3 regions of the Streptomyces sp. A5-4 genome follow, and region 3 is predicted to be linked to each of the others. Evidence: predicted binding sites of a transcription regulator. Region 3 holds the regulator's gene; each other region holds the start of a gene.
What was found. The regulator HrcA, encoded in region 3, represses chaperone genes, less so after heat shock. The targets are predictions, from matches to a motif close to TTNGCACTCNGNNNNNCNGAGTGCNAA.
Positions count from the first base shown of each region.

Region 1: the regulator HrcA is predicted to act here: its motif matches at 3,026-3,052, upstream of groES (co-chaperone GroES).
Region 2: the regulator HrcA is predicted to act here: its motif matches at 3,160-3,186, upstream of groL (chaperonin GroEL).

Region 1 covers NZ_CP178591.1:5,137,884-5,142,914, forward strand. Annotated here, with positions in the region: gene ACLLJJ_RS24065 (hypothetical protein) at 1-147, shown strand, start outside; gene ACLLJJ_RS24070 (class I SAM-dependent methyltransferase) at 214-1,422, opposite strand; gene ACLLJJ_RS24075 (polysaccharide deacetylase family protein) at 1,532-2,452, shown strand; gene ACLLJJ_RS24080 (hypothetical protein) at 2,760-2,981, opposite strand; gene groES (co-chaperone GroES) at 3,199-3,507, shown strand; gene groL (chaperonin GroEL) at 3,612-5,031, shown strand, end outside.
Region 2 covers NZ_CP178591.1:3,411,666-3,416,696, forward strand. Annotated here, with positions in the region: gene ACLLJJ_RS15605 (hypothetical protein) at 42-893, shown strand; partial or broken gene ACLLJJ_RS15610 (alpha/beta hydrolase) at 890-1,117, opposite strand; gene ACLLJJ_RS15615 (hypothetical protein) at 1,107-1,289, shown strand; gene groL (chaperonin GroEL) at 1,414-3,036, opposite strand; gene ACLLJJ_RS15625 (cold-shock protein) at 3,342-3,545, opposite strand; gene ACLLJJ_RS15630 (MoaD/ThiS family protein) at 3,997-4,272, opposite strand; gene thrC (threonine synthase) at 4,269-5,031, opposite strand, start outside.
Region 3 covers NZ_CP178591.1:2,352,296-2,357,326, reverse strand. Annotated here, with positions in the region: gene hemW (radical SAM family heme chaperone HemW) at 1-695, shown strand, start outside; gene ACLLJJ_RS10850 (DUF3097 domain-containing protein) at 946-1,779, opposite strand; gene ACLLJJ_RS10845 (MBL fold metallo-hydrolase) at 1,818-2,540, opposite strand; gene hrcA (heat-inducible transcriptional repressor HrcA) at 2,726-3,742, shown strand; gene dnaJ (molecular chaperone DnaJ) at 3,743-4,876, shown strand.

The DNA of each region.
Region 1 (5,031 bases), 2.8 Mb from region 3:
GCGGGCGCCGACACGTACGCCGACGCGGCGTTCTTCATCGGGCTGGGGGCGCTGCTGTGGGTGGCGGGGCTGATCGGCGCGGCGAAGGCCGTGCGGCACTACCGGTGGGCGCTGCGGGGGCTGGCCCGGGCGGTACGGGCGGCATAGCGGGCGGCGGACGCGGCGGGCCTGTTCCCCATCCCGCCCCTTCCCGGAGCCCGCCGCAGGCGCTAGCTAGCCGCCCGCCGTCACCGGGTGCCCGATCAGGATCGTCGGGGCGCCCGCCACCCGGGTCAGGAAGACCGTCGCGGAATTCCGCCCCTGAAGCTTCATCCGGCGCCGCAGTTCCTCCGGCTCGACCGCCGACCCCCGCTTCTTCACCGTGAGGATCCCGACCTCGCGTTCCCGCAGCAGCGCCTTCAGCCTCTTCAGGCCGAAGGGGATCCGGTCTGTGATCTCGTAGGCCGTGGCGTACGGCGTCGGATGCAGCCCGTCCGCCGTGATGTACGCGATCGTCTCGTCGATCAGACGGCCGCCGACCTGCTCGGCGACCTCCGCCACCAGGTGCGAGCGCACGACCGCGCCGTCCGGCTCGTACAGATAGCGGCCGACCGGGCCCGGCGCGGGGTCCGGCAGCCCGGTGCCGGTGAGGGTGTGCGGGCCGGGGAGGAGGGTGGCCCGGATCGCCCTGGGGGCCGTGCCGAACCAGAGCACCGCCTCCTTCACGTCCCCACCGTCCGAGATCCACTCGGCCTCCGCGTCGTCGGGGACCGCCTCGTGCGGAACGCCCGGAGCGATCTTGAGCGCGGCGTGTGCGGGCGTACGGGCCGCCTCGATCGCCCAGGACAGCGGGGGCGAGTACGCCTCCGGGTCGAAGATGCGCCCCCGGCCGCCCCGTCGCGCCGGGTCGACGAAGACCGCGTCGTACGGGGCGGTGTCGATGCCGGTGACGTCCGCGCACCTGACCTCGATCAGGGCGGACAGGCCGAGCGCCGCCGCGTTCTCGCGGGCGACCTCCGCCGTCAGCGGGTCACGGTCGACGGCCAGCACCGAGATCCCGGCGCGGGCCAGCGCGATGGCGTCGCCGCCGATGCCGCAGCACAGGTCGGCCACGCTCCGCACGCCCAGCGCGCTGAAGCGCTCCGCGCGGTACGTCGCGACGGCGGTACGGGTGGCCTGCTCGACGCCGTTCGGTGTGAAGAACATCCGGTACGCGTCCTCCGCGCCGAATTTCGCCACCGCCCGCTGTCGCAGCCGTGCCTGGCCCAGCGCCGCCGAGACCAGCGCGGCCGGATGATCGCGGCGCAGCCGGGTCGCCGTGGCCAGTTCCTCGGCGGGGCTGTGGTCGCGGAGCGCGGCGAGCAGGGCGCGGCCCTCCTCGGTGCGCAGGGCGACGAAGGATTCCAGGGCATCGGGGGGATCGAGGGCGTTCACCCGGTCAATTGTGGGCCAGCCGGGGGACGGCGCGCGCCGCGTCGCGGTGTCGGCCGGGTCGCGGGCCCGCGCGCTGACAGGATCCAGCGCCATGCAACTAGTACGACAAAAAGAAGAAATGACAAGAAATGGGGCCAAGAGGCGCCGTACGGGCCTGATGGCCCTGGCTCTGCTCCTGGTCACCGCGATCGGCTCCGGCTGCGCCGGCACCGAGCCGGCGGCAACGGGCCGGAAGGCGGCGCACCCCGCCCCCGGCCAGCCACGACAGGCGCTCCCCGCCGGGCCCGCCGGCTCGATCGCCGCGTACGCGGAGGCGATCCGGCGCGCCCAAACCGTGCGGGTCGCCGCCGCGAAGAAGTGGCGCCTCGACAAGGTCCCGCTGGCCGCGCCCGCGCCGCCCGCGCGGAAACCCCGCATCACCACCCGCAAGGGCTTCGGGGCCGGGGCCGGAATGCCGCCGGTCTTCACCACCGTCCCCGTCAAGGAGCGGGTCGTCTTCCTGACGATCGACGACGGCGCGGAGAAGGACCCCGAGCTGCTGCGGATGATGACCGAGCTGGACATCCCGTACAGCGCCTTCCTCAGCGACTACCTGGCGCGCGGGGACTACGACTACTTCAGGAAGATGCAGGGCCGCGGTGTCTCCCTGCACAACCACACCCTCAACCACCGCTACCTGCCCGGCCTTTCGTACGCGCAGCAGAAGCACGAGATCTGCGGCCAGCAGGCCGTCATCAAGAAGCAGTTCGGCAAGCGGCCCCCGCTCTTCCGGCCGCCGTACGGCAACTACAACGCCGACACCCTGCGCGCCGCCCGGTCCTGCGGCGTCAAGGCCGTGCCCCTGTGGGCCGCCGAGGCGTTTCCCGATCGGATGGAGTGGCGGGAGTGGGACCGCGACCTGCACCCCGGTGACATCGTCCTCACCCACTTCCGTGGCCGCGGCGACTGGAAGGGCTCCATGCCCGACATGATTCGCCGGGTCATGAAGACGATCACCGACAAGGGGTACGCCGTGGCCAAACTGGAGGACTACCTGTGAGACACGCGCACCGGCTGCTGACCGGACTTGTGGCGGCCGGTGCGCTCCTGCTCACCGGGTGCGCGCAGTCCGTGGACCCGCTGGAGCGGCTGGGGAGGAAGGCGGCACGCAGCGTGGCGCCGAAGGCGACCATGCGGGCAGGCGCGTCCCCCTCGGCCGTCCCCGCCCAGGCGCACGCGCACAGGGGTGCGGCGGGGGCGCCCGCTCCGGCCGCCGCGCCCCCGGCCGGTGAGCGCGCACACCCCTCCGCTGCGGATCGGGAGAGGGCGCCGACGCGGGTGTCGGGACGGGGACCGGGGCGGGGGGCTCAGCCGCCGCTGTCCTGGCACTCGCTGTTGTCGCCACCACTGCGGCACTGGTGGCCGGTTTCTCCGGGGGCGTACGAGGACGTGGACGTGGGCTCGGGCTCGGGCTCGGGGTGGCGCTCCCGGTAGACCTCGCGCCCGATGCCGACCGCGATCAGGCAGATCGAGGGAGGGTCGGACCTTTCGAACGGCAGTGCGGTCGCGCGGCCCGGGGCGTTGTCCACAGCCCGTATCCGGCCCGGGTCGGGCCCCGCTCGGCGGCGCTCGATTGGCACTCCGCTTGACCGAGTGCTAACCGCGTCATAGTCTCGCTTCTGGCACTCTCCGATGGTGAGTGCCAACAGCGCGACTGGCAGGTCCGGCTTCCCGCGACGACGGGCCCACCTGGTCGCCACCCAAATTTGTTAACCCCGTGAGATCTCCGAAGGGGGAGACCGGATCGTGACGACAGCCAGTTCCAAGGTTGCCATCAAGCCGCTCGAGGACCGCATTGTGGTCCAGCCGCTCGATGCCGAGCAGACCACGGCCTCCGGCCTGGTCATCCCGGACACCGCCAAGGAGAAGCCCCAGGAGGGCGTCGTCCTGGCCGTGGGCCCGGGCCGCTTCGAGGACGGCAACCGCCTCCCGCTCGACGTCACCGTCGGCGATGTCGTGCTGTACAGCAAGTACGGCGGCACCGAGGTGAAGTACAACGGCGAGGAGTACCTCGTCCTCTCCGCTCGCGACGTGCTCGCGATCATCGAGAAGTAATTCACCGAAGCATCGCTTTTTGATCTGCGCCCCTGGCCTCCCTGCAATTGCCGGGCGGTCCGGGGCGCAGTTCGTTTGACGTTTGAGAGGAATGAACAGCTCCCATGGCGAAGATCCTGAAGTTCGACGAGGACGCCCGTCGTGCCCTTGAGCGCGGCGTCAACAAGCTTGCCGACACGGTGAAGGTGACGATCGGCCCCAAGGGCCGCAACGTCGTCATCGACAAGAAGTTCGGCGCCCCCACCATCACCAACGACGGTGTCACGATCGCCCGCGAGGTCGAGCTCGACGACCCGTACGAGAACCTGGGCGCCCAGCTGGTGAAGGAGGTGGCGACCAAGACCAACGACATCGCTGGTGACGGCACCACCACCGCCACCGTGCTGGCCCAGGCACTGGTCCGCGAGGGCCTGCGCAACGTTGCCGCAGGCGCCTCCCCGGCCGCCCTGAAGAAGGGCATCGACGCCGCGGTCAAGGCCGTGTCCGAGGAGCTCCTCGCGACCGCCCGTCCGATCGAGGACAAGGCCGACATCGCCGCCGTGGCCGGGCTCTCCGCCCAGGACCCGCAGGTCGGCGAGCTCATCGCCGAGGCGATGGACAAGGTCGGCAAGGACGGTGTCATCACCGTCGAGGAGTCCAACACCTTCGGCCTGGAGCTCGACTTCACCGAGGGCATGGCCTTCGACAAGGGCTACCTCTCGCCGTACATGGTGACCGACCAGGAGCGTATGGAGGCCGTCCTCGACGACCCGTACATCCTGATCCACCAGGGCAAGATCGGCTCGATCCAGGACCTGCTCCCGCTGCTGGAGAAGGTCATCCAGGCGGGTGGCTCCAAGCCGCTGCTGATCATCGCCGAGGATGTCGAGGGCGAGGCGCTCTCCACCCTCGTCGTCAACAAGATCCGCGGCACCTTCAACGCGGTCGCGGTGAAGGCCCCCGGCTTCGGCGACCGCCGCAAGGCCATGCTCGGTGACATCGCGACGCTGACCGGCGCCACGGTCATCGCTGAGGAGGTCGGCCTCAAGCTCGACCAGGCCGGCCTTGAGGTGCTCGGTTCCGCCCGTCGCGTGACCGTCACCAAGGACGACACCACGATCGTCGACGGTGGCGGCAAGAGCGAGGAAGTCAGCGGCCGGATCAACCAGATCAAGGCCGAGATCGAGTCCACGGACTCCGACTGGGACCGCGAGAAGCTCCAGGAGCGCCTTGCGAAGCTGGCCGGCGGCGTGTGCGTGATCCAGGTCGGCGCAGCCACCGAGGTGGAGCTCAAGGAGAAGAAGCACCGTCTGGAGGACGCCATCTCCGCGACCCGCGCCGCGGTCGAGGAGGGCATCGTCTCCGGTGGTGGCTCCGCTCTGGTGCACGCCGTCAAGGTCCTTGAGGGCAACCTCGGCAAGACCGGCGACGAGGCCACCGGTGTCGCGGTCGTCCGCCGCGCCGCTGTCGAGCCGCTGCGCTGGATCGCCGAGAACGCCGGTCTTGAGGGTTACGTCATCACCTCCAAGGTCGCCGAGCTCGACA
Region 2 (5,031 bases), 1.1 Mb from region 3:
CCGACGAGGGTCTAACCAACAAGATCGAAACGAGCGATCCCATGGCGTACAGCCAGCTTAATCCTGCCCCGCATCAGATGGCCAAGCCGGGCTACGGCAAACGGTCGACGCCCGACCAACTCGCCCGTACAGCAGACGATTTCGCGCACCTTCCGCGCCGGGAGGCCGCCATCGCGGCGTATCTCGACCGGGTCCCGGACGGCACGGACATCTCCGTGAAGACGCTGGCCAAGGTGCTCCCGTACGGCCAGTGCGCGCTCCGCACGGCCCTCAACTGCCTGCAGCGCGCCGGGCACTTGCGTAGAGGCAGCGAGCACGTCATCGGCTCGGGCAGCGCGCACTGGGTGACCCGTACGTGGTTCACGCGTACGGCACGTGACGACGCGTGGTGGGCGGCCTTCAGCCGGGGGGACGTACCGACGGAACCGTCCCCGCGCCCCACCCGCTCCCGGGCGTACGTCCTGCTCGCGGCGCTGGGGCGCAGTGCCTCCGTGATGTCGCTGTCGGCCGCCGACTGCGCGGCGCTGGAGCCGCTGGCGGACGAGTGGTTCAGCCGGGGTGCCACCGAGCAGGACGTGCTGCGGGCGCTCACCTCGGGGCTCCCCGCCCCCGTGCACAGCCCGGCCGCGCTGGCCCGAATCCGCCTGACCGCCAAGCTGCCGCCGGACCGCACGCCGCAGGCCCCGCCCCGCCCGGCGCTGCGCGTCCTGGAGTGCGCGAAGTGCGGCGTACCCGGCCGCCCGGAGGCCCTGCGCGGCGGCGCCTGCGCCGAATGCCGGGGCGAGCCCGCCCTCGTACGCGACACCGGCGGCCTCTCCCCGGCCGAGGTCCGCACCCGCGCGGCCGAGGTCAGAGCGGCGGCCCGGGCCACTCTCGCCGAGCCGGTGACCTAGGACCCGGCGCAGAACCGGTCACGTGCCGGGCGGTCGCCAGTGACCAGGTAGTCCGTCACCGCCCGGTCGCCGCACGCGTTGCCGTTCGCGACGTACGCGCCGTGGCCCGCCGCGTCCACGGTGACCATCCTGGCCCGAACCCCCAGCGCCGCGCGCAGCTTCAGCGCACCGGCGAGCGGGGTGGACGGGTCGCGCTCGTTCTGGATCAGCAGGATGTTGGACGGGGCCGAACGAGCCGGGCTCACCCAGGCGAAGATCTCCCGCATCGAGGGCGCCGACGCCGTACCGACGCTCGTTCTGCTGCGGCGCCTGACCGGAGCACTGGACGCCTCCCTGAACATCGCCCTGGACGACGACCGCGAGGAAGTCGTGTTCGTCGCCCACCCGGCCGCCTGACGCACCCGTTCGCCTGACGCACCCGTCCGGCGCGCGCCCGTACCCGGAAACGCCCGAGGGCGGCACCTCCGCGTGGAAGGTGCCGCCCTCGGATCCGTACAGCCATGTACCGCTGAGCCGTGGCTCAGAAGTCCATGTCACCGCCGGGCATGCCGCCACCGGCAGGCGCGGAAGACTTCTCCGGCTTGTCGGCGATGACCGCTTCGGTGGTGAGGAAGAGCGCAGCGATGGACGCGGCGTTCTGCAGGGCGGAGCGCGTGACCTTCGCCGGGTCGATGATGCCCTCGGCGATCATGTCGACGTACTCACCCGTCGCGGCGTTCAGGCCGTGACCGATGGGCAGGTTGCGCACCTTCTCGACGATGACGCCACCCTCAAGACCACCGTTGACGGCGATCTGCTTGAGCGGGGCCTCCAGGGCGAGCTTCACGGCGTTCGCGCCGGTCGCCTCGTCACCCGTGAGCTCGAGCTTGTCGAAGACCGCCGAGGCCTGGAGAAGCGCCACGCCGCCACCGGCGACGATGCCCTCTTCGACGGCCGCCTTCGCGTTGCGAACGGCGTCCTCGATGCGGTGCTTGCGCTCCTTGAGCTCGACCTCGGTCGCGGCGCCGGCCTTGATGACGGCCACGCCGCCCGCGAGCTTCGCCAGGCGCTCCTGGAGCTTCTCGCGGTCGTAGTCCGAGTCGGAGTTCTCGATCTCGGCGCGGATCTGGTTGACGCGACCCTGGACCTGGTCGCTCTCACCGGAGCCGTCGACGATCGTGGTCTCGTCCTTGGTGATGACGACCTTGCGGGCACGGCCGAGCAGGTCGAGACCGGCGTTCTCAAGCTTGAGGCCGACCTCCTCGGAGACGACGGTGCCACCGGTGAGGATGGCGATGTCGCCGAGCATGGCCTTGCGGCGGTCACCGAAGCCAGGAGCCTTGACGGCCACGGACTTGAAGGTGCCACGGATCTTGTTGACGACGAGCGTGGACAGTGCCTCGCCCTCGACGTCCTCCGCGATGATCAGCAGGGGCTTGCCCGACTGCATGACCTTCTCAAGCAGCGGAAGGAGGTCCTTCACGTTGCTGATCTTGGAGTTGACGATCAGGATGTACGGGTCGTCGAGCGACGACTCCATGCGCTCCATGTCGGTGGCGAAGTACGCCGAGATGTAGCCCTTGTCGAAGCGCATGCCCTCGGTGAGCTCAAGCTCGAGCCCGAAGGTCTGCGACTCCTCGACGGTGATGACGCCTTCCTTGCCGACCTTGTCCATCGCCTCGGCGATGAGCTCGCCGATCTGGGTGTCGGCGGCGGAGATGGAGGCCGTGGAGGCAATCTGCTCCTTGGTCTCCACATCCTTGGCCTGCTCAAGGAGCGCGGCGGAGACGGCCTCGACGGCCTTCTCGATGCCACGCTTGAGGGCCATGGGGTTGGCGCCTGCGGCGACATTGCGCAGGCCCTCGCGGACCAGAGCCTGGGCGAGGACAGTCGCGGTCGTCGTGCCGTCACCGGCAACGTCGTCGGTCTTCTTCGCGACTTCCTTGACCAGCTCGGCGCCGATCTTCTCGTACGGGTCCTCGAGCTCGATCTCCTTGGCGATGGAAACACCATCGTTGGTGATCGTGGGGGCGCCCCACTTCTTCTCAAGCACGACGTTACGGCCCTTGGGGCCGAGGGTTACCTTGACGGCGTCGGCGAGCTGGTTCATCCCGCGCTCGAGACCGCGCCGCGCCTCCTCATTGAACGCGATGATCTTAGCCATGTGAAGTGGTCCTCCCGGACTGGGGTGGAGAGCGATGGACTGAATGGCGCCCGCGACGGACGGCCTGCCTGCCTCGTGGTTCCTTGCCCCACCCGGCTTGCGGGCCTCGCCGACCCAGTCCTTCTGTCACTCTCACTAGGAGAGTGCTAACGCCAATGATTAGCACTCGGCCCCTTCGAGTGCAAGGCCGTCCCACACATACCGGGCGCGCGCCGGACGCGCGCCGGACGCGCGAAGGGCCCGCACCCGGTATGGGATACAGGCCCTTCGTGCGTGAGTTGTGTCGGTGGTCGATCGCGCCGAGATCAGACGGCGAGCTTGACCATGTCCGCCTGCGGACCCTTCTGGCCCTGCGAGATCTCGAACTCAACTCGCTGACCTTCTTCAAGGGTGCGGTAACCGTCCATCTGGATCGCGCTGTAGTGGACGAAAACATCCGCACCACCGTCGACCGCGATGAAGCCGTACCCCTTCTCCGCGTTGAACCACTTGACGGTGCCCTGAGCCATGCCTAACTCCCCTATTACTGGCCCTTGCACAGGCCCGCACTTCGCGGAACCCGGGTCAGACCTCACCCCCAGCAGCCCTCGAAAGAAGCAGGAGAGGGTGTGCGCCGGAACGCGTCGACCGCGGCTGAATGTATCCGCCCAACTGCCCTCTGCAACAGGTCAATCGGACGAGAATTCTGGGCACGACCGAACGCCCGAATGCGGGGAATTCACTGGATTCCAGGGCAAGTCGGGCCGGACAAAGCGTGCTTCAGCGGCAATTCGCTCGAACACTTTGGCTGTTTCTTGTCGCGCGGGATCGCATTCTCATATGCGCCGGGCACAAGCAGCGGAGGGGGCTTCCCCAACTGTACCGCGCTCAACCATAGAGAATTGCCCCCTCCGCTTCTGTCGCGGAGAGGGCAATTGTGTTGACTCCGGGTGGCCGGCCGGCCCGCGGACCGGCCGTGGATCAGCCGCCGGCGACCGCCGGGATGATCGAGACGCCGACGCCGTCCGGAGTGGCGGTCTCCAGACCGCTCTCGAAGCGCACGTCGTCGTCGTTCACGTAGACGTTCACGAAGCGGCGCAGCTTGCCCTGGTCGTCCAGCACGCGGGCCGCGATGCCCGTGTGGTTCTTCTCCAGGTCGGCGATGACCTCGGAGAGGGTCGCGCCCTCGGCCGCCACCTCGGCCTGGCCGCCGGTGTACGGACGAAGAATGGTCGGGATGCGAACTTTGACGCTCATACGAGGCCAGCCTCTCGGAAAGAGTCCAGGTTGGGGCGGATGACGGCGGACTGGCCCGTGGTCGGGGCCACCGCCTCAAGGGTCTTCAGGCCGTCGCCCGTGTTGAGCACGACCGTGGTCAGGGCCGGGTCGAGCAGACCGGCGTCGATCAGCTTCTTCGTCACGCCGACGGTCACACCACCCGCGGTCTCCGCGAAGATGCCCTCGGTACGGGCGAGCAGTTTGATGGCGTCCACCACCTGCTCGTCATTGACGTCCTCGACCGCGCCGCCGGTGCGGCGGGCGATGTCCAGGACGTAGGGCCCGTCCGCCGGGTTGCCGATGGCCAGCGACTTGGCGATGGTGTTGGGCTTCTGCGGCCGTACGACGTCGTGCCCGGCCTTGAAGGCCGTCGACACCGGCGAGCAGCCCTCGGCCTGGGCGCCGAAGATCTTGTACGGCTTGTCCTCGACCAGACCGAGCGCGATGAGCTCCTTGAGCCCCTTGTCGATCTTGGTGAGCTGCGATCCCGAGGCGATCGGGATGACGATCTGGTCGGGCAGCTGCCAGCCGAGCTGCTCGCAGATCTCGTACGCCAGCGTCTTGGAACCCTCGCCGTAGTACGGGCGCAGGTTGACGTTGACGAAGCCCCAGCCCTCGCCCAGCGGGTCGCCGATGAGCTCGGAGCAGAACCGGTTCACATCGTCGTAGTTGCCCTCGATGCCGACCAGGTCGCCGCCGTACACCGAGGCCATGATGACCTTGCCCTGCTCCAGGTCG
Region 3 (5,031 bases):
GTGTCGCGGAGGCCAGGGCGGCGGGCTTCGAGCATGTGAACCTGGACCTGATCTACGGCACACCGGGAGAGTCCGACGCGGACTGGCAGGCGTCGCTGGACGCGGCGATCGGGGCCGGGCCCGACCACGTCAGCGCCTACGCGCTGATCGTGGAGGAAGGGACCCAGCTGGCGCGGCGGATCCGGCGGGGCGAGGTCCCCATGACGGACGACGACGTGCACGCCGACCGGTATCTGATGACGGAGTCGGCGCTGTCCGCGGCCGGCTTCGAGTGGTACGAGGTGTCGAACTGGGCCACTTCGGAGGCCGCGCGCTGCCTGCACAACGAGCTGTACTGGCGCGGCGCGGACTGGTGGGGCGCGGGTCCCGGCGCGCACAGCCACGTGGGCGGTGTGCGGTGGTGGAACGTCAAGCACCCCGGCGCGTACGCGCAGGCGCTGGGGGAGGGGCGGTCGCCCGGGGCGGGGCGCGAGGTGCTTCCGGCGGAGGACCGGCGTATCGAGCGGATCCTGCTGGAGCTGCGACTGGTCGACGGCTGCCCGGTCTCGCTGCTCGCTCCCGCCGGGCTGGCCGCTGCGGAGCGGGCGGTAAGGGACGGGCTCCTGGAGGCCGCCCCTTACGCGGCCGGGCGGGCCGTGCTGACGCTGCGGGGGCGGTTGCTGGCGGACGCGGTGGTTCGGGATTTGGTGGACTGACCCCGTCGGGGTCTGGCGGTGCGGAGGCCGCGGGAGCGGTGCGCGGGGCGGGGGCGCGACGCGGGTCGCCCGCGGCGCTGATCTTCCACCCGCCCCTTCCCTGATCTGTGGGCCCGCCCCCGGACCCCGTGCCTCAACCGCCGGAGTGGCTGGATTTCGGGGTCGGGAGACAGGGACGGGATCGGGCGCGCCCGGGCCTGTTGGACCAACCCCCAGCTGCCCGCCCCGCCTGCCCTCGCGGGCTTCGCCCCTACGGCGTGGGCGCCGTGACGAAGTCGATCAGTTCTTCCACTCTGCCCAGCAGTTCCGGCTCCAGGTCCCGGTAGGAATGGACCGACGCCAGGATGCGCTGCCACGCCGCCCCGGTGTTCTCCGGCCAGCCCAGCGCCCGGCACACGCCCGTCTTCCAGTCCTGGCCGCGCGGCACCCTCGGCCAGGCGGGGATCGCGACCGCGGAGGGCTTCACCGCCTCCCACACATCGATGTACGGGTGGCCCACGACCAGCACGCTCGCGTCCGAGACCTGCGCGGCGATGCGTGACTCCTTCGAACCCGGGACCAAGTGGTCGACCAGGATGCCCAGCCGGGCGTCGGGGGCCGGGGCGAAGGCCTCGACGATCGCCGGGAGGTCGTCGATTCCCTCCAGGTACTCCACGACCACGCCCTCGATGCGCAGGTCGTCGCCCCAGACCCGCTCGACGAGTTCCGCGTCGTGGCGGCCCTCCACGTAAATGCGCCCGGCGCGCGCGACCCTGGCACGCGCCCCCGGCACCGCGACCGAGCCCGACGCCGTGCGCGTGCGGCGCAGGGGGGCGGGGGCCGCCGCGCCGGGGCGTACCAGCGTGACCGGGCGGCCCTCCAGGAGGAAGCCGCGCGGTTCCATCGGGAACACCCGGTGCTTGCCGTGGCGGTCCTCCAGGGTGACCGTCGGGCCCTGGGCCGTCTTCTCGCAGCGGACCACCGCACCGCAGAAGCCCGTGGTGACCTCCTCCACGACAAGATCGTGCTCGGCGGCCACTTCTGGAGCGGGGGCGGTCTTCTTCCACGGCGGGGTCAGATCGGGCCCGTACTGTCGACTGCGCATCGGCCGACGATATCCCCGAGTCCCCTGCCGGGGTGACGTCAGGACACGCTGTAGCGGGCCGCCAGCGCGTCCCGCTGGGCGCGTACGAAGGCCGCGTCGACGACCGCCCCGTGCCCCGGCACGTACACGGCGTCCTCGCCGCCCAGGGCGAGCAGCCGATCCAGCGCGGCCGGCCACCGGGACGGGTGCGCGTCCGCGCCGGCCTGCGGCTCGCCCGACTCCTCGACCAGGTCGCCGCAGAAGACGACCTGGGGGCTGCCGGGCACCAGGACCGCCAGGTCGTGACCGCTGTGCCCCGGACCCACGTTCACCAGGAGCACCTGACGGCCGCCGCCCAGGTCCAGCGTCCACTCACCGCAGACGGTGTGCTGCGGTGCGACCAGCAGGTCGGCCGCCTCCGCGGCCTCGGCCGCCGCGACACCGTGGCGGATCGCACTGTCGCGCACCGCGTCCCGGCTCCGCCCGAGGAACGCGTCCAGGCCCGCCGCCCCGTACACCTCGGCGCCCGAGAACACCGCCGTGCCCAGCACATGATCGAAGTGGGAATGACTCAGCGCGACATGCGTCACCCGGTGCCCGAGCAGGGCCTGCGCCTGGGTGCGCAGCTCGGCACCCTCCTTGAGGGTCGAGCCGGTGTCGATCACCAGAGCCCGGCCGGTGCCCGCGACCAGCCCGGTCGTCGCGTCCCACCCGGGCAGGCGCCGCCGCCCCACCCCCGGTGCGAGCCGCTCCCACCCTGCCTCTTCCCAACTGACGTCCATACCGCGACGCTAGACCCATCCAGGCACACTCCGCCCGCTGAACAGCGCCGTCGTGCGACATCGTGAGCGGCCGCCCTTGCTAGGGGCGCACCTCCCCGCCGTACACTGGCCAGGGAGATTTGCTGGCACTCACCCGCAGCGAGTGCCAAGCAGAAGCCGACGACCGACAGCTGGAGGTGTGCGCCATGCTCAGCGAACGCAGACTCGAGGTGCTGCGCGCCATCGTCCAGGACTACGTGGGCACCGAGGAGCCGGTGGGCTCCAAGGCGCTCACCCAGCGGCATAAGCTCGGTGTCTCCCCGGCCACGGTCCGCAATGACATGGCCGCCCTGGAGGATGAAGGTTTCATCGCCCAGCCGCACACCAGCGCAGGGCGGATTCCGACGGACAAGGGCTACCGCCTGTTCGTGGACCGGCTCGCGGGGGTCAAGCCCCTGTCGACGCCCGAGCGCCGCGCGATCCACAGCTTCCTGGACGAAGCACTGGACCTCGACGACGTGGTGGCCCGCACGGTCCGGCTGCTCGCGCAGCTGACCCGGCAGGTCGCCGTCGTGCAGTACCCGTCGCTCACGCGCTCGACGGTGCGCCACGTGGAATTGCTCTCACTGGCGCCCGCCCGTCTGATGCTCGTGCTGATCACGGACACCGGACGGGTCGAGCAGCGCATGATCGACTGTCCCGCGCCGTTCGGTGAGGCCTCGCTGGCGGACCTGCGCGCCCGGCTCAACAGCCGGGTCGTGGGGCGTCGTTTCGCGGACGTACCGCAGCTGGTGCAGGATCTCCCGGAATCCTTCGACACGGACGACAGAGGAACCGTTTCGACGGTGCTGTCCTCTCTCCTGGAGACTCTGGTCGAGGAGACCGAGGAGCGGCTGATGATTGGCGGCACCGCCAATCTCACCCGCTTCGGACATGATTTTCCCCTCACCATCCGGCCGGTGCTGGAAGCGCTGGAGGAGCAGGTCGTGCTCCTCAAGCTGCTGGGTGAGGCAACAGATTCGACCATGACCGTACGAATCGGTCATGAGAACGCCCATGAGGGGCTGAGTTCCACGTCCGTCGTCGCAGTCGGCTACGGTTCGGGCGACGAGGCAGTCGCCAAACTCGGCGTGGTCGGACCGACCCGCATGGACTACCCCGGAACGATGGGAGCGGTACGCGCAGTGGCACGTTACGTCGGACAGATCCTGGCGGAGTCGTAAGTGGCCACGGACTACTACGCCGTACTCGGCGTGCGCCGCGACGCTTCCCAGGACGAGATCAAGAAGGCATTCCGTCGGCTCGCCCGCGAGCTGCACCCGGATGTCAATCCTGACCCCAAGACACAAGAACGCTTCAAGGAGATCAACGCCGCCTACGAGGTGTTGTCGGACCCGCAGAAGAAGCAGGTCTACGACCTCGGTGGTGACCCGCTCTCGCAGGCGGGCGGCGGAGCCGGCGGCTTCGGCCAGGGCGGCTTCGGGAACTTCTCGGACATCATGGACGCCTTCTTCGGAACGGCGTCCCAGCGTGGGCCGAGGTCGCGGACGCGGCGTGGCCAGGACGCGATGATCCGGCTGGAGATCGACCTCAACGAGGCGGCCTTCGGTACGACCAAGGAAATCCAGGTCGACACGGCCATCGTGTGCACGACCTGCAGCGGTGAGGGCGCCGCGCCGGGCACCTCCGCGCAGACCTGTGACATGTGCCGCGGTCGTGGTGAGGTGTCGCAGGTCACCCGGTCCTTCCTGGGTCAGGTCATGACCTCGCGGCCGTGCCCCCAGTGCCAGGGCTTCGGCACGGTCGTGCCGACGCCGTGCCCGGAGTGCGCGGGCGACGGCCGGGTCCGGTCCCGTCGCACGCTCACGGTCAAGATCCCGGCCGGTGTCGACAACGGCACCAGGATCCAGCTGGCAGGCGAGGGCGAAGTCGGCCCCGGCGGCGGTCCGGCGGGCGATCTGTACGTCGAGATCCACGAGTTGCCGCACGCGGTGTTCCAGCGGCGCGGTGACGATCTCCACTGCACGGTCACCATCCCGATGACGGCGGCGGCGCTCGGCACGAAGGTGCCGCTGGAGTCGCTGGACGGCATCGAGGAGATCGACATCCGGCCCGGTTCGCAGTCGGGCCAGTCGATCCCGTTGCACGGGCGTGGCATCACGCATCTGCGGGGTGGCGGCCGGGGCGACCTGATCGTGCACGTCGAGGTGCTGACCCCGCAGAAGCTGGACCCGCAGCAGGAGGACCTGCTGCGCCAGTTCGCGAAGCTGCGTGGCGAGGAACGCCCCATCGGGCAGTTCCAACCCGGGCAGCAGGGGTTGTTCTCCCGGCTGAAGGACGCGTTCAACGGGCGCTGACGCGGCTCGTGGCCGGGTCGGCCGGGGATTGCCCCGGGGGCCCCGGCCGGTCCGGCCGTCGGCTCTGCCGCAGGTGGGCTCCGCCGCCGGCGTCGCGCGCCTCGCGGGGCGCACGGCCCGATTCGGCGCAGTGCGGAGGACGTGAAACGATGTGT